DNA from 3 places in the Streptomyces sp. MAR4 CNX-425 genome. Region 3 is predicted to be linked to each of the others. Evidence: riboswitches for the same ligand, from Rfam matches in the RefSeq annotation. Region 3 holds a riboswitch; each other region holds the start of a gene.
What was found. Region 3 has a riboswitch for thiamine pyrophosphate ahead of ACHZ99_RS25040 (thiamine ABC transporter substrate-binding protein). Riboswitches for the same ligand answer to the same signal wherever they lie in the genome.
Positions count from the first base shown of each region.

Region 1: another riboswitch for thiamine pyrophosphate. It lies ahead of thiC (phosphomethylpyrimidine synthase ThiC); the one in region 3 lies ahead of ACHZ99_RS25040 (thiamine ABC transporter substrate-binding protein).
Region 2: another riboswitch for thiamine pyrophosphate. It lies ahead of thiO (glycine oxidase ThiO); the one in region 3 lies ahead of ACHZ99_RS25040 (thiamine ABC transporter substrate-binding protein).

Region 1 covers NZ_JBMDLF010000005.1:216,188-223,579, reverse strand. Annotated here, with positions in the region: gene ACHZ99_RS16545 (GNAT family N-acetyltransferase) at 1-88, opposite strand, end outside; gene ACHZ99_RS16540 (ASCH domain-containing protein) at 421-873, opposite strand; gene ACHZ99_RS16535 (hypothetical protein) at 909-1,760, opposite strand; gene ACHZ99_RS16530 (LysR family transcriptional regulator) at 2,009-2,908, opposite strand; gene ACHZ99_RS16525 (glutamine amidotransferase-related protein) at 2,985-3,737, shown strand; gene thiC (phosphomethylpyrimidine synthase ThiC) at 3,768-5,537, opposite strand; TPP riboswitch at 5,530-5,661, opposite strand; gene ACHZ99_RS16515 (YibE/F family protein) at 5,735-7,066, shown strand; gene ACHZ99_RS16510 (DUF5326 family protein) at 7,142-7,366, opposite strand.
Region 2 covers NZ_JBMDLF010000001.1:544,004-551,395, forward strand. Annotated here, with positions in the region: gene thiE (thiamine phosphate synthase) at 1-169, opposite strand, end outside; gene ACHZ99_RS02360 (Rv2175c family DNA-binding protein) at 225-590, opposite strand; gene ACHZ99_RS02365 (NAD(P)/FAD-dependent oxidoreductase) at 713-1,897, opposite strand; TPP riboswitch at 2,138-2,248, shown strand; gene thiO (glycine oxidase ThiO) at 2,245-3,522, shown strand; gene thiS (sulfur carrier protein ThiS) at 3,519-3,794, shown strand; gene ACHZ99_RS02380 (thiazole synthase) at 3,801-4,661, shown strand; gene pknB (Stk1 family PASTA domain-containing Ser/Thr kinase) at 4,819-6,732, shown strand; gene ACHZ99_RS02390 (deoxyribonuclease IV) at 6,734-7,392, shown strand, end outside.
Region 3 covers NZ_JBMDLF010000009.1:321,237-328,628, reverse strand. Annotated here, with positions in the region: gene ACHZ99_RS25050 (ABC transporter ATP-binding protein) at 1-746, opposite strand, end outside; gene ACHZ99_RS25045 (ABC transporter permease) at 746-2,350, opposite strand; gene ACHZ99_RS25040 (thiamine ABC transporter substrate-binding protein) at 2,437-3,495, opposite strand; TPP riboswitch at 3,534-3,644, opposite strand; gene rlmN (23S rRNA (adenine(2503)-C(2))-methyltransferase RlmN) at 3,659-4,783, opposite strand; gene ACHZ99_RS25030 (hypothetical protein) at 4,866-5,204, opposite strand; gene ACHZ99_RS25025 (phosphatidate cytidylyltransferase) at 5,310-6,251, opposite strand; gene frr (ribosome recycling factor) at 6,323-6,880, opposite strand; gene pyrH (UMP kinase) at 6,979-7,392, opposite strand, start outside.

The sequences.
Region 1 (7,392 bases), on a different contig from region 3:
AGAAGCCGGCGACGAAGCCGCCGGTCTCGACCACGTCGGGGCGGCGGCGGAGATGGGCGACGGCGAAGTGCTGAACCCGGTTGTCCATGGAAAGTGCCACGGTGATGTCGACCTCACGAAGTCTCTGGGAGCGCAAACAGGCGAGAGAGCCCACGCGGCACAGCGCGCGCGGGCATCGTGGGGCCGCCGTACGGGACGGGCGGGACCGGCGGTACGAGCCGACGGGACCGCTACGGAAGCGGTCCGGCCACCCGGGGCCGAAGGCGGCCGCTGACGGACGCCGGAATCAAAGGCTTCGTTCCTCACCGTGAATACGCCGGACGCCATCGCCGGCGAGTGCGTTCTGCAAGCCGTCAGAACGCCGCCAACCTCTCACGCCCACCGCCCCCGTGCAACGCGATTCCCCGCCACGCCCGCGAATCACCCGGACCGCGGCCGCCCGCCCGCCGCGAGCCGTTCCACCACGCGGAAGCGCTCCGCGACCACCAGCGTGTCGTCGTCGACCGTGAACCCGGGGTCCCCGAGCACCTCGCGCATCTCGTCGCTGTGGAAGAACGCCTCGTGCCCCGCCCGCCACTGGGCGACGGTCTCGTCGCCCTCGCCCTCGTCCAGCACGTGCCGCAGGTCGACCTCCCGCAGCGGCAGCACGCGCACCTCCGTGACCTCGACGACGGCGACCGGCTCGCCCCGCGAGTCCAGCAACGCCGCCCGGTCCCCCACCTCGGCCAGCACCTCCCCCTCGGCCTCGTACGCCGCGAGCAACCCCGTCGTCGCCGTCTTCGCCCCGGACAGCACCGCGGCAACCAGCGAGTCACGCAACGGCCCCGGAAAGGCCAGCTCGTAAGGAGGCAACTGCTCCGCGGCTTCCGACATGACGCCAGCGTACGCGTGCACCGCTGCCGGCGGGCTCACACGGCGGCGCGGCTCCGGCGCTGCTGGGCGCGCAGGGCAGCCAGTCTCCGGTGGTCGCGGGCCGGGGACCCGCTCGCGTCCAGGGCGAGGAGCGACAGGAGTTGCACGGGACGTCCCGCCGACGCGGCGGCCTCCAGCTTGTGATGGCCGTCGAGCAGGAAGTGCGTGAGCCCCCAGTGCTCGTAGTAGTCGGCCGACCGGTCGTCCGTCGCCGGCTGACACAGGTCCAGGGTCGAGACGGCCACCGCCGTCGGCACCGCCCCCCGCCGCATCTGCCCGGCGTACTCCTCGACCCGGTCACGCTCGTTCCAGGTCGGCGGGACCATCGGCACCACGAACTCGTAGAGGTGCGCCGCGTCGTCGACCGCGGTCTCGAACGTGCGGTAGTACGGGGTGTGCGGGTACTCCGGCAGGCCCCAGAACCCGTCGATGCCCCAGGTGGCCACCTGTTCGTGGCTGAAGTAGTCGCCCTCCTGCCCCGGCACGGTCAGCCTCGGCTCGATCCGCAGAAGAAGGGGCAGATAGTCGCCCTCCGGAAGCAGCGCGGCGAACGCCTCCACGACGGCGCCGTCCGGTTCGGTGAGCCGAAGGGCGAGGCGTTCCCGCACATGGTCCAACGACAGCGTCTGACGGGCGCCCTCAAGTCGCCGGAACAGGAACGGGCAGGTCCCGCACCAGAAGCTGCGCTCGAACGCCGGCTCGTCGTCGACGACGACCAGCCTGAGGCCGGCCCACGCCCCCGGCGGCTTCGCCCCCTCCGCAAACCGGAGCCTCGCCCGGGACTCGGGGACCCCGAGCCTCCGCGGCTCACCGACCAGCACCATCACCCGCACGACCGTACGAGACACCACCACCGCCTGGCACACCGTTTTCCGGTGCCCCCACCGCGATCCCCGCGCGGCCACCGGTCGACGTCGCCGAAGCACCGCCCCCACCCGCGGCATCACTCCGCGCTCGTGCCACTGATCAGCACGGCCCACACACACGTACCGATCCCGCTGCGCTCCACGACGCCCCACCGGTCCGTCAGCTCATCCAAGGGGCTCGTTCCGGTGCGCGTTCGCGCGGGCTGGTCCTTCCTGGCTCGGCGGGGGGGTCAGGGCGCGGCTTCCCCGGGGTGGGGGATGAGAGCGGCCAGTTGCTGTGCGGTCGCGGTCGGGTGGGCGGTGTGGATGAGTTCCGTGCGGTGCACCAGGCGGGGTTCCTCGACCGGGACGGCCGTGACGCCGGGGAACGTGGCCGCCAGGGGCAGGGGGAGGGCGGTGAGGCCGAGGCCGGCGGCGGCGAGGGAGGCGAGGCCGTGCAGGTCGGTTCCCCGGTGGCGGAGGCGGGGGCGGAATCCGTCGGTACGGCAGACGGCGCGCAGCCGGTCCAGGGCGATGGCGGTGTCGGGGGCGTCGATCCACCGGGCCTGCGTCAGGTCGGTGAGCCGGACCGAGCGGCGCCTCGCCAGGGGATGACCGGCGGGGAAGAGCACGGCCAGCGGCTGCTCGGCTGCCGCGCGCGTGGTCGTGGGGCCCAGATCGGGCAGGGGGAGCGGGTCGCTGGGCGCGGCGACGCCGTCGACGAGGCCGAGGTCGGCGCGGGCGGTGAGGACGTCTTCGAGCACCGATTCCCCGGCCAGGAGCCGCACTTCGACGTCCAGGAGGGGGGTGGCCGTGTGCAGCTGGGCGAGGGCCTCCGCGACGCCGGGGGTGAGGGCGGCGGGCGAGCAGGCGAGGGTCAGCCGGGCGGGCCGGGCGTCGGGCAGGCGGGCGATGTCGGCGCGGGCGGCATCGAGCCGCAGGAGCAGGGCGGGGGCGTGCTCCATCAGCCGCGTACCGGCCGGTGTGGGGGCGACGGGGCGGCGTTCGAGCAGTCTGGCGCCCAGGTCGGCTTCGAGTGCGGCGATGTGCTGGGAGACCGCGGACTGGGTGTAGCCCAGGGCCGATGCGGCCTGGGAGAAGGAGCGGTGCTCCAGAACCGCGACGAAGGTGCGCAGCAGATGCGTGTCCATGGCCATCAGCATCACTTATGCGGAGTGCAGGAATCATCGTTGGACGTGATACGGGCCGGCCAGCAGGATGGGCAGCATGAACTCCACGGCACGCATCGCGCTGGTCGGCGACCGCTCCGACGCCGTTCGCTCCCATGCCCGTGTCCCCGGCCTGCTGGAGGCCCTGCGCGTCCGGGAGGGATGGGACCTGGACGCCTACTGGATCGCCACGGAGGACGCCGACGCGACGACGTTGGGCGGCTTCGACGCGGCGTGGGTCCTGCCGGGGAGCCCGTATCGCAGCGAGGCCGGGGTCCTGGCCGCGATCCGCACGGTGCGCGAGAACGGCATCCCCTTCCTGGGGACCTGCGGCGGATTCCAGCACGCCCTGCTTGAGTTCGCGCGCTCCGTCTGCGGCCTGGACCGCGCCGCCCACGCCGAGAACACCCCGGAGGCCGCGGACGAGGACGCCGTGATCGTGCCGCTGGCCTGCTCGCTCGTCGGCCACGAGGGCGTCGTCCGCATCGCGCCCCGCTCACTGGCCTCCGACCTGGTCGGAGCCGACCGTGCCCGGGCCCGCTACCACTGCGCCTACGCGCCCAACCCCCGCCACCTGGACACCCTGCGCGCCCACGGGCTGGCCTTCACCGGCACCGACGAGTCCGGCGAGGTCCGCATCGCCGAACTGCCCGGCCACCCCTTCTTCCTGGCAACGCTCTTCCAGCCCGAACTCGACGGCGACGGCAGCCGGGCCCATCCTCTGATCACCGGCCTGGCCGGGGCCGCCGTCGACCACGCCCGCGCTCGAACCGCCGGATTCAAGCGCGCGCAGGCCCCGGCCGCCGGGTAGCGGCGGCCGGGGCCTTGGCGTGCCGGTGGTTCAGTCCGCGACGGGGAGATAGACGCGGTTGCCGGCGGCGGCGAACTCCTTCGACTTCTCCGTCATGCCCGCCTCGATCTCCTCCTCCGTCGCGCCGTGGGCGCGGCGGATGTCGTGGGAGATCTTCATCGAGCAGAACTTCGGGCCGCACATCGAGCAGAAGTGCGCCGTCTTCGCCGGCTCCGCCGGCAGCGTCTCGTCGTGGAACTCGCGCGCCGTGTCCGGGTCCAGGGCCAGGTTGAACTGGTCCTCCCAGCGGAACTCGAAGCGGGCGTCCGACAGGGCGTCGTCCCAGTCCTGGGCGCCGGGGTGGCCCTTCGCGAGGTCCGCGGCGTGGGCGGCGATCTTGTAGGTGATGACGCCGGTCTTGACGTCGTCGCGGTCGGGCAGGCCGAGGTGTTCCTTGGGGGTGACGTAGCAGAGCATCGCCGTGCCCCACCAGGCGATCATCGCGGCGCCGATGCCGGAGGTGATGTGGTCGTAGGCGGGGGCGATGTCCGTGGCCAGGGGGCCGAGGGTGTAGAACGGGGCCTCTTCGCAGATCTCCTGCTGGAGGTCCACGTTCTCCTTGATCTTGTGCATCGGGACGTGGCCCGGGCCCTCGATCATCGTCTGCACGCCGTGGGACTTCGCGATCCGGTTCAGCTCGCCGAGCGTGCGCAGCTCCGCGAACTGCGCCTCGTCGTTGGCGTCCGCGATCGAGCCGGGGCGCAGCCCGTCGCCGAGGGAGAAGGTCACGTCGTACGAGGCGAGGATCTCGCACAGCTCGTCGAAGTGGGTGTAGAGGAACGACTCCCGGTGGTGGGCCAGGCACCAGGCGGCCATGATGGAGCCGCCGCGGGAGACGATGCCCGTTTTGCGGCGGGCGGTGAGCGGGACGTAGCGCAGCAGGACGCCGGCGTGGACCGTCATGTAGTCGACGCCCTGTTCGCACTGCTCGACGACGGTGTCGCGGTAGACGTCCCAGGTCAGCTCCTCCGCGCGGCCGTCGACCTTCTCCAGCGCCTGGTAGAGCGGGACGGTGCCGATGGGGACGGGGGAGTTGCGGAGGATCCACTCGCGGGTGGTGTGGATGTTGCGGCCGGTGGACAGGTCCATGACGGTGTCGGCGCCCCAGCGGGTGGCCCAGGTCATCTTCTCCACCTCCTCCTCGATGGAGGAGGTGACGGCGGAGTTGCCGATGTTGGCGTTGACCTTCACCAGGAAGTTCTTCCCGATGATCATCGGTTCGGTCTCGGGGTGGTTGACGTTCGCGGGGAGCACGGCGCGGCCGGCCGCGATCTCGTCGCGGACGAAGGCGGGCTCGACGCGCTCGCGCAGCGCGACGAACTCCATCTCCGCGGTGATCTCCCCGCGTCTGGCGTACGCGAGTTGCGTGACGGCGCCGCCGCGGGCGCGGCGCGGCTGGCGCGGACGGCCGGGGAAGACGGCGTCGAGGTTGCGCAAGCCGCCGCGGGGGGCGGTGTGTTTGAGGCCGTCGTCCTCGGGGCGGGGCGGGCGGCCCGCGTACTCCTCGGTGTCGCCGCGGGCGATGATCCAGTTGTCGCGCAGCGGGGCGATCCCGCGGCGGACGTCGGTGTCGATGGTCGGGTCGGTGTACGGCCCGGACGTGTCGTACAGCGTCACGTCCCGGCCGTTCGTGAGGTGCACGCGCCGCACGGGGACCCGGATGTCGGGCCTGGCGGGGTGTTCCACGTGGTCCTTGTGCCAGCCGGCCGCGGTCTTCGCGGAGTCCGCGGTGGCGGGCGTACGTGCATCCGAAACGGTCATGGAGACCCACTCCCTACGCCGGCATTACCCGGTAACAGGTTCGGCGGTCGGCGCAGCTGTGATCCGGATGCGGATCCGTCAGCGCCCTCTCAGCCCGGTGCTCCGAGCTCCCGCGGTGTGCAGTTCGCGGACCACGCTAACCGGTGTGCGCGCCGGTGGGGAAGAGGGCCCTTGGGCGCTCCTGCGATGATCTGGCGGTGACGCATTCGCACGGGCACGACCACGGTGCCCCCGCCCCGCCCGCCTCGCACCGGCTGCGTACCGTGATCGCGGCCGTGCTCGTCCCGTTCGCGCTGGCGGTGTTCGCCGGGCTGATCGCGCTGTGGCCGGGGGACGAGCCGGCGGGCGAGCGCAGCGGCATCGGCTTCGACCAGGAGCGGCAGCGGGCGAAGGTCACGAAGGTCGAGGAGGTGAAGTGCGCCGACGTGGGCGCGCGGATCCAGGAGCCGGGGCAGCCGGGCGGCGGCGGGGACGAGCCGCGGCTCGACGAGGACGCGGTGTGCGAGCAGGCGACGATCGAGGTGACGTCGGGCGAGCACGCGGGGCGCACCTTCACCGAGGTCGTCGCGCCGGACGCGTCGCGCCGGTACGACGTCGGGCAGGAGCTCGTCGTCTCCTACTCGCCGAAGGCGCCGCGGGAGTTGCAGTACGCCGTCTCCGACGTGGTGCGCAGCGTGCCGATGGCGGCGCTGGCGCTGGTGTTCGCGGTCGCGGTGGTCGTCGTCGGGCGGCTGCGCGGGGTGGCGGCGCTCGCGGCGCTGGCGGTGAGCTTCGCGATCCTGATCCTGTTCATCCTGCCGGCGATCCTTGACGGGTCGAATCCGCTGGTGGTGGCGGTGGTCGGCGGGAGCGCGATCATGCTGATCGCGCTGTACCTGTGTCACGGGTTCAACGTGCGCACCTCGGTGGCGGCGCTCGGCACGCTGGCGTCGCTGCTGCTGATCGGGCTGCTGGGGTCGCTGTTCGTCGGCTGGTCGAGGCTGACGGGGAACACCGACGACTTCACCGGGCTGATCCACACCCAGTACCCGGACATCGACATGAGCGGGCTGCTGCTGGCGGGGGTGCTGATCGGCTCCCTCGGGGTGCTCGACGACGTGACGGTGACGCAGGCGTCGGCGGTGTGGGAGCTGCGGCGGGCCGACCCGTCGGCGCCGTGGCGGAAGCTGTACGCGTCGGCGATGCGGATCGGGCGGGATCACATCGCGTCGGTGGTGAACACGCTGGTCCTCGCGTACGCGGGGGCGGCGCTGCCGTTGCTGCTGCTGTTCACGATCGCCGACCAGAGCGTCGGCTCGGTGGCGACGAGCGAGTTCGTCGCCCAGGAGATCGTACGGACCCTCGTGGGCAGCGTTGGGCTGGTCGCCTCGGTGCCGCTGACGACGGGGCTCGCGGCGCTCGTCGTCTCGGCCGACCGCCGCCCGGCGGGGGCGGAGGGCCGGGCGGGTACGGGCTCCGGCGCTGCCGCGGCTCCCGGCGAGGGCGGCGCCCGCCGCCGGGGCGGCGGCGGTCGGCGGCGCCGGACGTAGCGCCGGAGGCGCGGAGGTGCGGCAGCGGCGTGCGGTGCGCAGTGCGCGGCGAGCGGCGTGCGGTGCGGCGGCGGGTTACCAGTCGTTCTTCGACGACGACGCGGTCATGAACTTCCGCACCAGGAAGATCGCACCCGCGATCAGCGCGGCGGCCAGCAGCACCTTGAACAGCAGGCCGATGATGACCCCGACCACCCACATGATCATGCTGCCGAAGACCACCAGCACGATCGCCGGGATCAGCACCCACGTCACCCACCACGGCAGTCCCGCGGTGATCTCTTTCACGGACACTGTCATTCCTCCTCCGGTACGCCGGGGTTGTC
Region 2 (7,392 bases), on a different contig from region 3:
CCAGGCCCTTCTCCCGCAGCTGGACGATGTCCACGCCGGCGGCCAGCACCGCGTCCAGGAACTCGGGGAGGTCGCCCTGGCGGGTGCGGGCGTCGGTGCAGAGGTACAGCTGCGCGGCGCCGAGCCGCGCGCGGTTGTCCGCGGCGCGGGCGCCGGTTCCGGCCGTCATGGCGCACTCCCCCTCGTACGGTCGCGGGGCCGGGCGCGCGCCCGGCCCCGCGAGGTTACACAGCCAGCGCCTGCGCCCTGCGCTTGACCTCCGTCCCGCGGTTCTCGCGCAGCGCCTGCGCGGGGGTCCCCGGCAGCGAGGGGTCGGCGGTGAACAGCCACTCCAGCGCCTCTTCGTCGCTGAAGCCGTCGTCCTTGAGCAGCGTCAGGGTGCCGGTGAGGCCCTTGACGACCTTCCCCTCGCCGATGAACTCGGCGGGCACCTGGAGGGTGTTGTTCTCACCGCGCCGCACCGCGATCAGCTGGCCCTCCTTGACCAGCTGCCGGACGCGGGTCACCTCGACGCCGAGCTTCTCCGCGACGTCGGGAAGGGTGAGCCAGGAGGGGACGAGAGCATCGATCTTCGCATCAATCTCGGTCACGTCCCCCAGCCTGCCATCTCCGGCCGCCGGCCGGTACAGGGCAGCGCCAAAGGGAGGCATATCACCGCAGATCCTCCCCGGAGCCCGCGGACGCCGACCCGGCGCGCGCGGCGCCCGGCGCGCTACCGCGCGGCTGATTTCAGCGGTACGGCGGGGTCCGCGGCGCGCTCGCGGTCCAGCGCGGCGGAGGCGTGGATCAGCTTGCGCCCCTGGGTGAGGTCGCGCGGGCGGCCGACGGCGAGCAGCGCGATGAGCCGGCCGGCGCGCAGCCAGCACACCGACCACGACGACCCGTGCGGGTCGCCGCGCCACAGCAGCTCGTCGTCGTCCGTGTGGTGGCCGACGTACTGCACGAAGCGGCCGAACTGCTCGGACCAGAAGTACGGCACCGGGTCGTACCGCGCGCCCGGCACCCCGGCGACGTCCGCCGCGACCGTCGCCGGGCCCTGGAGGGCGTTGTCCCAGTGGTGGATGAGCAGCCGCTCGCCGTAGCGCGCGGACGGGAACGACGCGCAGTCGCCGACGGCCCAGACGCCGGGCACGTTCGTCCGCAGCCGCTCGTCCGCCCGCACCGCGCCGTCGCCGCCGAGGTCGACGCCGGAGCCGGCGAGCCAGTCCGTGGCCGGGCGGGCGCCGATGCCGACGACGACGGCGTCGGCGGTCAGCTCCGTACCGTCGTCGAGGACCACCGCCACGGGCCCGCCCGCGCCGCTCCCGACGCGCTCCACCCGGCGCCCGGTCAGCAGCCGGGCCCCGCTCTCCTCGTACCACCCGGCCATCGGCGCCGCGACCTCCGCCGGCAGCGCCGCCGCCAGCGGGTGCCCGGCCGCCTCCACGACCGTCACCTCGCAGCCCTGCTCGCGCGCCGCGGTGGTCAGCTCCGCGCCGATCCAGCCGGCGCCGACCACCAGGATCCGGCCGCGCCGCACGAGCGCCGCGCGCAGCCGGGCGGCGTCGTCGAGGGTGCGCAGCAGGTGCACGCCGGGCGTGTCGCCGGCCGGCGCGCCGGGCAGCGGGACGGGCACCGCGCCGGTGGCGAGGACCAGGTTCTCGTACGGAACGGGCCCGGCGTCCGTCAGAAGCAGCCGCCGCGCGGTGTCCAGCCGGTCGACGTGCAGCCCCAGCCGGAGCCCGATGCCGCGCTCCGCGAAGTCCACCTCGAACGCCGACCCCTCCGCCTTGCCCAGCAGCACCGCCTTGGACAGCGGCGGCCGGTCGTACGGCCGGTGCGGCTCGGCGCCGACGAGGGTGACGGCGCCCTCGTAGCCCTGCTCGCGCAGCGCCACGGCGGTCTGCACGCCGGCCATGCCGGCGCCGACGACGACGGTGCCGGCCGCGCCGGCGGGATCGGAGGCGGGCGCGCCGGGGGTGGCGGCGGGTTCAGCGTCGGTCACACGATCACCTTATGCCGCGCCCCTCGGGCCCCGCGCGGGCGCTCCCGTGCGGGGCCCCGCGGGGCGGGCCGCCCGGGTCGCCGGGCTCCCCGCTCCGGCAGGATCCGGACGACGGGCCCTACAGCCGCCGGGCGTACGGAGTTAGGGTGGCCGGGAACAACTCGCGGGAGCCCGGCGCACCGGGCTGAGAGGGGGGCTGGCGGCCCCCGACCGTACGAACCTGATCCGGGTCATGCCGGCGAAGGGAGGGGCGAACGCCCATGCAGTCACGCGACACACCCCCGACGACGACCCCGGCGGCCTCCGGCGCACCGCGCACGGCGGACGCCACGTACGACGTCCTCGTCGTCGGCGGCGGCGTCATCGGCCTGGTCACCGCCTGGCAGGCGGCCCGCCGCGGGCTGGCCACCGCCGTCGCCGACCCCGCCCCCGGCGGCGGCGCCGCGCAGGTCGCGGCCGGGATGCTGGCCGCCGTCACCGAGCTGCACTACGGCGAGGAGGCGCTGCTCGCGCTCAACCTGGCCGCCGCCGAGCGCTATCCGTCGTTCGCCGCCGAGCTGGCCGAGGCGTCGGGCCGGGACATCGGCTACCGCCGCTGCGGCGCGCTCAGCGTCGCGCTCGACGCGGACGACCGCGCGCAGCTGCGCGAGCTGCACGGCTTCCAGCAGCGGCTGGGGCTGGCGGCGGAGTGGCTCACCGGGAGCGAGTGCCGCCGGCTGGAGCCGATGCTCGCCCCCGGGGTGCGCGGCGGGCTGCGCGTCGACGGCGACCACCAGACGGACCCGCGGCTGCTGACCGCGGCGCTGGTCGCCGCCTGCGAACGGGCCGGGGTGACCTTCCACCGCAGCCTCGCGGCCCGGCTGCGGCTGGCCGGGGACGCCGGTGCCGGCGGGGACGCCGGGGACGCGGCCGCCGGGCGGGCGGCGGGCGCGGAGCTGGCGGACGGCACGCGCGTCGCCGCCGGGCAGACGGTGCTGGCCGCCGGCAGCCGCAGCGGCGGCCTGGCGGGGGTGCCGGAGGCGGTACGGCCGCCGGTGCGGCCGGTCAAGGGGCAGGTGCTGCGGCTGCGGATGCCCGGCGCGGGAGCGCCGTTCCTGGGCCGTACGGTACGCGCGGTGGTCCGCGGCAGCAGCGTGTACCTGGTGCCGCGGGAGAGCGGCGAGCTGGTCGTCGGCGCCACCAGCGAGGAGCTGGGCTGGGACACCACCGTCACCGCCGGCGGCGTGTACGAGCTGCTGCGCGACGCGCACGAGCTGGTGCCCGGGCTGACCGAGCTGCCGCTGGTGGAGACCGGGGCCGGGCTGCGCCCCGGCTCCCCCGACAACGCGCCGCTGCTGGGCCCCACCGCCCTGCCGGGGCTGCACCTGGCCACCGGCCACTACCGCAACGGGATCCTCCTCGCCCCCGTCACCGGCGACGCGCTCGCCGCCGTGCTCACGGGCGGCGAACTCCCGGACGCCACCCGCCCGTTCGCGGCGACCCGGTTCGGCCGCCCGGCCCGGCACCGGCACGAGCAGCACGAAGGGCAGCACGCATGAGCAACGACACCACCACCGCCGACACCACCACCGCCGACACCACCGCCGCCGACACCACCGCCGCCGACAACGCCACCGTCACCGTCAACGGCGCCGCCCGCCGCATCGCCGCGGGCCTCACCCTCGACGCCCTGGTCGCCACCCTCACCGCCGCCCCCCGCGGCGTCGCCGCCGCCGTCAACGAGGACGTCGTACCGCGCGGCAGCTGGCCCACCACCACCCTCGGCGACGGCGACCGCGTCGAGATCCTGACCGCGGTCCAGGGAGGCTGACCCACCGTGACCCGCACCGCCCCCGCCCTCGCAGACCCCGCCGCCGACCCGGCCGCCGACGACCCCCTCACCATCGCCGGCGTCCGCTTCTCCTCCCGCCTCATCATGGGCACCGGCGGCGCGAGCAGCCTGGACGCCATGGAGCGCGCCCTGCTCGCCTCCGGCACCGAGCTGACCACCGTGGCGATGCGCCGCGTCGACCCCGGCGTGCACGGCTCCGTGCTCGACGTGCTGCGCCGCCACGGCATCCGCGTGCTGCCGAACACCGCCGGCTGCTACACCGCGGGCGAGGCCGTGCTCACCGCCCGGCTGGCCCGCGAGGCGCTCGGCACGGACTGGGTGAAGCTGGAGGTCATCGCGGACGAGCGCACCCTGCTGCCGGACCCGGTCGAGCTGCTGGCCGCCGCCGAGACGCTCGTCGACGACGGCTTCACCGTGCTCCCGTACACCAACGACGACCCCGTTCTCGCCCGGAAGCTGGAGGACGCCGGCTGCGCCGCCGTGATGCCGCTGGGCTCCCCCATCGGCTCCGGGCTCGGCATCCGCAACCCGCACAACTTCCAGCTCATCACCGAGGCCGCCGGGGTGCCCGTCGTCCTCGACGCCGGCGCCGGCACCGCCTCGGACGCCGCGCAGGCGATGGAGCTGGGCTGCGACGCGGTGATGCTGGCGTCCGCGGTGACGCGGGCGCAGGAGCCGGTGCTGATGGCGGCGGCGATGCGGCACGCGATCGCGGCGGGCCGGCTCGCGGCGCGCGCGGGGCGCATCCCGCGCCGGCACTTCGCGCGGGCGTCGTCGCCGGCGGCGGGTATCGCGCGGCTGGACGCGGCCCGCGAGCCGGACCCCGAGCGGCCCGCGTTCGCGTGAACTGCCCTGCCCCGTACCGGCACCCGGCCCCGGCACACCCCCGGGAACGTACTGCAGCACAACGGTGACGGGAACGCGTCCGTCACCTCGTAGACTGCGCTGCGTGGACACGACTCTGGACCCGTCCCCCCAGCCTCCGGGAGGGCGGGGAGACCCCATGGTCGGGCAGCTGCTCGACGGGCGCTACCGCATCGACGCGCGCATCGCCGCGGGCGGCATGGCCACGGTCTACCGGGCCCTGGACACCCGGCTCGACCGGGTGCTCGCCGTCAAGGTGATGCACCCGTCGCTCGCCGCCGACGCCTCCTTCGTCCAGCGGTTCATCCTGGAGGCCAAGTCGGTCGCCGGGCTCGCCCACCCGAACGTCGTGGGCGTCTACGACCAGGGCACCGACGGCCCGCACGTCTTCCTGGCCATGGAGTACGTCCCCGGCTGCACCCTGCGCGACATGCTGAACGACCGCGGCGCCCTCCAGCCGCGCGCCACGCTGGACATCCTGGAGCCCGTGCTCGCCGCGCTCGGCGCCGCGCACCGGGCCGGTTTCGTCCACCGCGACATGAAGCCGGAGAACGTCCTCATCGGCGACGACGGCCGCGTCAAGGTCGCCGACTTCGGCCTCGTCCGCGCCGTGAACAGCAATACCACCGCGTCCACCGGCACCGTGCTCGGCAGCGTGTCGTACCTGGCGCCCGAGCAGATCGAGCGCGGCGCGGCCGACCCGCGGGTCGACGTCTACGCCTGCGGCGTGATGCTCTACGAGATGCTCACCGGCGCCAAGCCGCACTCCGGCGAGCACGCCGCGCACGTGCTCTACCAGCACCTCCACGAAGATGTCGAGCCGCCGTCCGCCGCCGTGCCGGGGCTGCCCGCGCAGCTGGACGAGCTGGTCGCCGCGGCCGCCGCGCGCGGCCCGGAGGAGCGCCCGGCGGACGCCGTGGAGCTGCTGTCCGCCGTACGGGACGCCCGCGCGCAGCTCACCGACGAGCAGCTGGACGCGGTGCCGCCGCAGGCCGTCGCGGAGGAGCGGATCGGCTCCGAGGACCGCACGGCCGTGGTGGCCGTCGCGGCGCCGGCGCCGGACCGGCTGAACGTCACGAGCGTGCTGGAGACCCCCGCCGCCGGACCGGCGGACGCCACCGCCGCCCCGCCGCCGGGACCGCCCGGCGCGCCGCCGCCGGACGGGCGGCCGGGCCGCGCCCGGCCGCGCTACGGGCTGCTGGCGCTGCTGGCGGCGGTGCTCGTGGTGGGCGTCGGCGTGGGCGTCTGGTACATCAACTCCGGGCAGTTCACCAAGGTCCCCTTCGTGCTGGGCAAGACCGAGGCCGAGGCCCGGGACATGCTGTCCGGCGAGGACCTCGACGCCGACGTCTCCGAGGACTTCAGCGACACCGTGAAGCCCGGCCGGGTCATCCGGACCGACCCCGAGGGCGGCAACCGCATACGCCAGGGCGACTCCGTCACCCTCGTGCTCTCCAAGGGCCCCCGGATGGTCGAGATCCCCGAGCTGTACGCGGTCCCGCTCGACGAGGCCAGACAGGAGCTGCGCGACGCCGGGCTGAAGCCGGGCGTGACGCAGGAGGCGTTCAGCGAGGAGCTGCCCGCCGGGCGCGTGATCAGCACCGACCCCGAGGACGGCGAGAAGATCAAGGCCGGCCGGGCGGTGTCCATGGTGGTCAGCCGCGGCGCGCCGATCGAGGTGCCGGACGTGATCGGCGACGACCGGACCGACGCCGCCGACGAGCTGCGCGAGGAGGGCCTGACCGTCGAGGTCGCCGAGGAGACGGTGTACTCGGAGGAGGACGCCGGCACGGTCGCGGAGACCTCGCCGGAGCCGGGCGCGGAGCTGGGCGAGGGCGACAAGGTCACGCTGACGCTCTCCAAGGGCCCGGAGCTGCTGGAGGTCCCGGACGTGGTCGACATGAGCGTCGACGACGCCGAGCAGACGCTTGAGGACGCCGGTTTCTCCGTGAACGTGAACCAGATCTTCTTCGGCGACACCGTCTGGCGGCAGTCCGTGGACGGCGGCGACGAGGCCCCGCGCGGAAGCGAGATCACCCTCTGGGTGCGGTGACGTGACCTCCCGTACGATCCGCGCCCGCAACCCCGTCGGCAGCCATGTGCCGGTCGCCGGCGGCCTGGCCGCGAAGGGCCTCGCGTACGCGCGCCGGATCGGCGCGGAGGCCGTGCAGGTCTTCGTCGCCAACGCCCGCGGCTGGGCGACGCCGCCCGGCGACCCGGCGCAGGACGAGGAGTTCCGGCGGCGCTGCGCCGAGGACGACGTCCCGGTGTACGTGCACGCCCCGTACCTGATCAACCTCGGCTCGCACACCGAGGCGACCGCCGCGCACTCCGTCGCCTCGCTGCGGCACTCGCTGCGCCGCGGCCGGGCGATCGGCGCCCGCGGCGTCGTGGTGCACACCGGCTCGGCGACCGGCGGGCGGCCCCGCGAGACCGCCCTCGCGCAGGTACGGGAGCTGACGCTGCCGCTCCTCGACGAGCTGGGCGACGACCCCTGCGGCCCGGACGGCCCTGACGGGCTCGCGGCGCCGGAGCTGCTGCTGGAGCCCACCGCCGGGCAGGGCTTCTCGCTCTGCTCCCGGCTGGACGAGCTGGGCGCCTACCTGGACCTGCTGGACCGGCACCCGCGGCTCGGCGTCTGCCTCGACACCTGCCACGTCTTCGCCGCGGGTCACGACCTGGCGGCCCACGGCGGCGCGAAGGCGCTGCTCGA
Region 3 (7,392 bases):
GTGTCCGCCACCGACCCGTGCACCGTCGCCGGCACCACGTTCGCGAACCCCAGGAACCGGGCCACGAACTCGTCCGCCGGCCGCTCCCACACCTCCACCGGCGTGCCGCTCTGCGCGACGCGCCCCTCCCGCATCACGACCACGCGGTCCGCCAGCGCGAACGCCTCCCCCTGGTCGTGCGTCACCGCCAGCACCGTCGTGCCCAGCCGCCCGAACAGCTGCCGCAGCTCCACCACCAGCCGTTCCCGCAGCGACCGGTCCAGCTGCCCCAGCGGCTCGTCCAGCATCAGCAGCTGCGGCGACGGGGCCAGCGCCCGCGCCAGCGCCACCCGCTGCTGCTCCCCGCCGGACAGCGCCCCCACCGCCCGCCGTTCCGCCCCGGGCAGCCCGACGAGCGTCAGCAGCGACGCGACGCGCTCTCGGGCCGCCGCCCGCGAGGTGCCGTGCATGCGCAGCCCGAACGCCACGTTGCCGCCGACGTCCCGGTGCGGGAAGAGCTGCTGGTCCTGGAACATCAGCCCCACGCCCCGCCGGTGCGCCGGCACCCCGGCCAGGTCGCGGCCGCCGAGCAGCACCCGCCCGGCCGCGACGGGTTGCAGCCCGGCCACGGCCCGCAGCAGCGTGGACTTGCCGCTGCCGCTGGGCCCGAGCACGCAGACGATTTCGTGTTCCGCGACGTCGAGGCGGATCGCGTCGACCGCCGCCCGGTCGCCGTAGCGCACGGTCACGTCGTCGAGTGCGAGCATCAGAACTCTCCCGCCTGGTTCTTGCGGACGCGCTCCAGCAGCAGCAGCGCCGCCGCGCACACGCCCATGAGGATGGTGCTCAGGGCCATCGCCTGCCCGTAGTTGGTCTCGCCGGCGCGGCCGAGGAGCCGGGCGACGGCGACGGGCAGCGTGGGCCGGTCGGGTCCGGCGATGAAGACGGTCGCGCCGAACTCGCCGAGGGACACGGCGAAGGCGAAGCCGGCGGCGACGAGCACGGCCCGCCACACGAGCGGCAGGTCGACCTCCCGCCAGGCGCGCAGCGGGGAGGCGCCGAGGACGGCGGCGGCCTCCCGGAGCCGGTCGTCGACGGCGCGGAGCACGGGCAGCATGGTCCGTACGACGAAGGGGACGCCGACGAGCGCCTGCGCGAGCGGCACGAGGATCCAGGAGGAGCGCAGGTCGAGCGGCGGGCTGTCGAGGGCGATGAGGAAGCCGAAGCCGACGGTGACGGCGGAGGTGCCGAGCGGCAGCATCAGCAGCGCGTCGAAGCCGCGGACGAGGGGCCCGGCGCGGCGGGTGACGGCGGCGGCGGCGAGGCCGCCGACGACGACGGCGATGACGGTGGCGACGGCGGCGTAGGCGAGGGAGTTGCCGACGGCTTCGAGCGGGGGGACGGCGAAGGTGCCGTCGCTTTCCTGGAGGGCGCGGTAGAAGCCGGGGCCGTGGCCGCCGGGGGTGGCGAAGGAGCGTTCGACGAGGACGGCGAGGGGGGCGAGGAGGAGGACGGCGACGAGGGCGAGGACGCCGCCGAGGAGGGCGCGTTCGCCGGGGGTGCGGGGGCGGCGGGCGGTGGTCTCGGGGGCGACGAGGCGGAGCGCGGTCTCCCGGCGGCGTACGGTCCAGGCGTGCAGGGCGAGGACGGCGGCGACGGCGGCGAACTGGAGGAGGGTCAGGACGGCGGCGGTCGGCAGGTCGAGGAAGTCCGCGGTCTGGCGGTAGATCTCCACTTCGAGGGTGGCGTAGTAGGGGCCGCCGAGGATCTGGATGATCCCGAAGGAGGTGAAGGTGAAGAGGAAGACCATGAGGGCGGCGGCGGCGACGGCGGGGCCGAGCGCGGGCAGGGTGACGTGCCGGAACGCGGCGAGGCGGCCGGCGCCCAGGACGCGGGCGGCTTCCTCCTGCCGGGGGTCGAGCTGGGACCACAGGCCGCCGACGGTCCGTACGACGATCGCGAAGTTGAAGAAGACGTGGGCGAGGAGGATGGCCCAGACGGTGGTGTCGAGGCGTACACCCCACCAGCCGTCGAGGACGCCGCCGCGGCCGACGAGGGCGAGGAACGCGGAGCCGACGACGACGGTGGGCATGACGAACGGCACCGTGACCAGGGCGCGCAGCAGGGCCTTGCCGGGGAAGTCGAAGCGGGCGAAGACGTACGCGGCGGGCAGCGCGAGGACGAGGGTGAGCGCGGTGGAGGCGGCGGCCTGCCAGAGCGTGAACCACAGGACGCCGGGGATGCCGGGGTCGCCGAGGACGTCGGGGACGCGGCCGAGCTGCCAGCGGCCGTTCTCGCGCAGGCCGCGGGCGACGATGGCGGCGACGGGGTAGGCGAAGAAGACGGCGAAGAAGGCGGCGGGGACGGCCATGAGCGCGAGCCGCCCGGCCGCCCCGCGCCGCCCGGCGCGGCCCGCGCCGGGCCGCCGCCCGGCGGGGCCGGGGCCGGCGGCGCGGGTTACCTCACGACCAGCGAGGTCCACGTCTTGATCCACTGCTCCCGGTTGTCGTCGATGACGGCCGGGTCGAGGGTGTGCGGGTCGGCGATCTCCTCGCCGTAGCGGGTGAACACCTCGGGGAGTTCGGTGTTCTCGCGGGCGGGGTGGACGAACATCTGCAGCGGCATGTCCCGCTGGAACCGCTCGCCGATGAGGAAGTCGATGAGGGCCTTGCCGCCTTCGGTGTTGCCGGCGTTGGTGAGCAGCCCGGCGAACTCGATCTGGCGGAAGCAGGTGCCGGTGGCGACGCCGGTGCTGGCCTCCTTCGGCATGGACTCCATGTCGAGGACGGGCGGGCTGGAGGCGTACGAGACGACGAGCGGCTTGTCGCCCTTGCCGGCGCCGGAGAACCGCTCGTAGTACGCCTGCTCCCAGCCGTCGACGACCTCGACGCCGTTGTCGCGCAGGTCGCTCCAGTAGTCCTCCCAGCCCTCCTTTCCGTACTCGTCGGCGGTGGCGAGGAGGAAGGCCAGGCCCGGGGAGGAGGTGGCGGCGTTCTCGGTGACCAGGAGGTCCTGGTAGCGGGGGTCGGCGAGGTCGTCGAGGGTCTGCGGCGGGTCGAGGTTCTCCTTCTCGAAGTACGCGCGGTCGTAGTTGACGCACACGTCGCCGTAGTCGACGGGGGTGACGCGGTGCTCGCCGGCGTCGAGCTGGAGCTTCTCCGGGATGCGGTCGAGGCCCTTCGCCTCGTACGGGGTGAAGATCCCGTTGTCGAGGCCGCGGGAGAGGAGGGTGTTGTCGATGCCGAAGAAGACGTCGCCCTGGGGGTTGTCCTTGGACAGGACGGCCTGGTTGACGGCGGACCCGGCGTCCTTGCCCTTGAGGATGTCGACCTGGTACCCGGACTGTTTCTCGAACGCCTTCAGCACGTCGTCGGAGGCGGCGAAGGAGTCGTGGGTGACGAGGGTGACGCTCTTGTCGTCCGAGCCGGACCCGGATCCGTCGCCGGAGTCCGAGCCGCAGGCGGCCAGGCCCAGGGCGAGGGACGCGGCCAGGGCGGTGGTGACGGTGCGCTTCATCGGGCTGCTTTCATGGCGGGCGGGCAGCCCGGGCAGCAGCGGAGGGTCGACCGAACTTCCTACCCAGAATGACCTGGGCGAGGTTCGAGGGTCTGCGGCCTGGACGGTGCCGCACTCTCAGCGCTGCGAGCGCTCCCCTGTCGGTATGTACATCTGAACGGTATCAGGCGGGTGTGCCGGCCGGGGCCGCGGAGGCGGCGAGCTGCCCGCAGGCCCCCTCGATCTCCTGCCCGCGGGTGTCCCGCACGGTCACGGGCACGCCGTGGGCCTGGAGCGCGGCGACGAACGCGCGCTCGTCCTCGGGGCGGGACGCGGTCCACTTCGAGCCGGGGGTGGGGTTGAGGGGGATGAGGTTGACGTGGGCGCGGCGGCCCTTGAGGAGGCGGCCGAGGAGGTCGGCGCGCCACGCCTGGTCGTTGACGTCCTTGATCAGCGCGTACTCGATGGAGACGCGGCGGCCGGAGCGGGCGGCGTACTCCCAGGCGGCGTCGAGGACCTCGCGGACCTGCCAGCGGGTGTTGACGGGCACGAGGGTGTCGCGCAGCTCGTCGTCGGGGGCGTGCAGGGAGACGGCGAGGCGGCACTTCAGCCCCTCGTCGGCGAGGCGGTGCATGGCGGGCACGAGGCCGACGGTGGAGACGGTGATGCCGCGCTGGGAGAGGCCGAGGCCGTCGGGCTCGGGGTCGGTGAGGCGGCGTACGGCGCCGAGGACGCGGTTGTAGTTCGCCAGCGGCTCGCCCATGCCCATGAAGACGATGTTGGACAGCCGGGCGGGGCCCCCGGGGACCTCGCCGTCGCGCAGGGCGCGCATACCGTCGACGATCTGGTGGACGATCTCGGCGGTGGACAGGTTGCGGGTGAGCCCGGCCTGGCCGGTGGCGCAGAAGGGGCAGTTCATGCCGCAGCCGGCCTGGGAGGAGATGCACATGGTGACGCGGTCGGGGTAGCGCATGAGCACCGACTCGACCAGCGTCCCGTCGAAGAGCCGCCACAGGGTCTTGCGGGTGGTGTCGCCGTCGCAGCTCACGTGCCGTACGACGGTCATCAGCTCGGGCAGCAGGCCCTCGGCGAGCTTCGCCCGGGACCCGGCCGGCACGTCGGTCCAGCCGGCCGGGTCGGTGGCGTAGCGGGCGAAGTAGTGCCTCGACAGCTGCGCGGCACGGAACGGCCTCTCCCCCAGCGCGGCGACGGCGTCGCGGCGCTCGGCGGGGGTGAGGTCGGCTAGGTGCCGCGGCGGCTTCTTGGCACCACGGGGGACGGCGAAGGTGAGCTTTCCTGGCTTGGGCATAGCCGTACCAGTGTCGCAGACGAATGCGCCGGGACCCGCATCATCCCCGGTCGCCGCCGGCGGCCATCGAGGCGCCGGCCTCCTACCGCAGGGGCGCGACGCCGCCCGTGGGCGCGCCGTCGCTGTCGCCCGTGGGCGCGACGCCCCAGTCGTTCTCGGCGGGCGCGACACCCCACTCGCTCTCAGCGGGCGCGACACCCCACTCGCTCTCCGCAGGCGCGACCCTGTCGTCGCCCTGCCAGTCCAGGAGCGGCGCCACGCCCGAGGTGGGCGCGCCGGCATTGTCGCCCATCGGCGCGAGACCGCTCGTGGGCGAGCCGTCGGTGTCGCCCGCCACCGCCGTGGCGGTGCCCAGCGCCGCGCCGCCGATGGCCAGCAGCGCCACCGCCGTGGCTCGCGCCACCGTACGTTTGATCCTCATGAAACTCCCCCTTCGGGTCGCGGACATCCCCGTAACCGTGGCCCGCCGCGCCCCCGCGGCACCACGTGTTTCGGCCGCCGCCGAAACTCCCGGGAAGGGCGGCCGTCAGCCCGCGCCGACGAAGACGACCATCAGCAGCCACACCACCGGCGCCGTCGGCAGCAGCGAGTCGAGCCGGTCCATGATGCCGCCGTGGCCGGGCAGGAGCGTGCCCATGTCCTTGATGCCGAGGTCCCGTTTGATCATCGACTCGGCCAGGTCGCCGAGGGTGGCGCTGGCGGCCGCCGCGGCGCCGATCAGCAGGCCCTGCCACCAGCGGCCGTCGTCGACGAGGAACTCCATGCACAGCGCCCCCGCCGCCATCGCGAAGGCCAGCGCGCCGGCCAGGCCCTCGCGGGTCTTGCCGGGGCTGATGCGCGGGGCGAGCTTGTGGCGGCCGAGCTTGTAGCCGACGGCGTACGCGCCGGTGTCGCTGATCACCGTGAGGATCAGGAAGGTCAGCACCCGCTGCGGGCCGTCGTCGTCCGCGGCGAGCATCAGCGCGACGAAGGTGGCGAGGAAGGGCACGTAGAACGCGGCGAAGACGCCGGCGGTGACGTCGCGGAGGTAGTCCTCCGCGGGGCCTCTCAGCCGCCATACGGGCACGGCCAGCGCGGTGAGCGCGAGCGCCGCGCCCGCTCCCTCGGCGCCGCGCGCGTACCCGGCGACGACGGTGGCGACGCCGCCGAGCACCAGCGGCACCAGGGGTGTGCGGATGCCGCGGCACTCCGTCAGCCGCGACGTCAGCTCCCAGAGCCCGACCGCCACGGCGGCGGCGATGACGCCGACGAACAGCACCTTCACGACGAACAGCGAAGCCAGCACGATGGCGCCGAGGCCGAGCCCGACGCCTATGGCGGCACCGAGGTCCCGGCCGCCGCGGCGCCGTCGGGGTGCGGGCGGCGGCGCGGAGGAGGAGCCGTCCGGGGCGGGCGGCTCGTGCGGCTCCCCTGAGGGGCCTGGGGAGGGGTCGTCGGCGGGGGTGTCGTCGCCGGACACGGTGGGCATGCGCGGAGTCTGCGCCCTTTCCGCCCCGCCGTACACGGGACCCGCCGGGGCCCCCCTGGAGGAGTCGTTCATCAGACCTCGAGCAGCTCTGCTTCCTTGTGCTTGAGCAGCTCGTCGACCTGGGCCACGTACTTGTGGGTGGTGTCGTCGAGCTCCTTCTCGCCGCGGCGGCCCTCGTCCTCGCCGATCTCCCCGTCCTTGACGGCCTTGTCGATGGTCTCCTTGGCCTTGCGGCGCACGGAGCGGATGGCGATCCGCGCGTCCTCGCCCTTGGCCTTGGCGACCTTGATGAACTCCTTGCGGCGCTCCTCGGTGAGCTGCGGGAAGACCACCCGGATGATGTTGCCGTCGTTGGAGGGGTTGACGCCGAGGTCGGAGTCCCGGATCGCCTGCTCGATGTTGCGCAGGGCGCTCTTGTCGAACGGTGTGACCACCGCCATCCGCGGCTCCGGCACCGAGAACGACGCCAGCTGGTTGATGGGGGTCTGCGTCCCGTAGTAATCCGCCGTGATCTTGTTGAACATCGCCGGATGGGCCCGCCCGGTGCGGATCGCGGCGAAGTCGTCCTTGGCGACCACGACGGCCTTCTCCATCTTCTCCTCGGCTTCGAGGAGGGTCTCTTCGATCACCACTGGCTCCTGGTCTCTTCTGTGGGCGGCAGGGAGGCGCCCCACCCCGCCCGTACCATGCCTGCACGGTGTCCGACCGGCAGGCCGTTGTCCATCCCTCAGACCCGGCTGCCGTGTGCGCTCACGAGCGTACCGATCTTCTCACCCCGCACCGCCCGGGCGATGTTGCCCTCCTTCAGCAGCTCGAAGACGAGGATCGGCAGTTCGTTGTCGCGGCAGAGGGTGACGGCCGTGGCGTCGGCGACCTTGAGGTCACGGGTGATGACCTCGCCGTATCCGAGTGCGTCGAACTTCACCGCGTCCGGGTTCTTCTTGGGGTCGGCGTCGTAGACCCCGTCGACGCCGTTCTTGCCCATCAGCAGGGCCTCGGCGTGGATCTCCAGGGCGCGCTGCGCTGCCGTGGTGTCCGTCGAGAAGTAGGGCATGCCCATGCCGGCGCCGAAGATGACGACGCGGCCCTTCTGCATGTGCCGGATGGCGCGCAGCGGGATGTACGGCTCGGCGACCTGGCC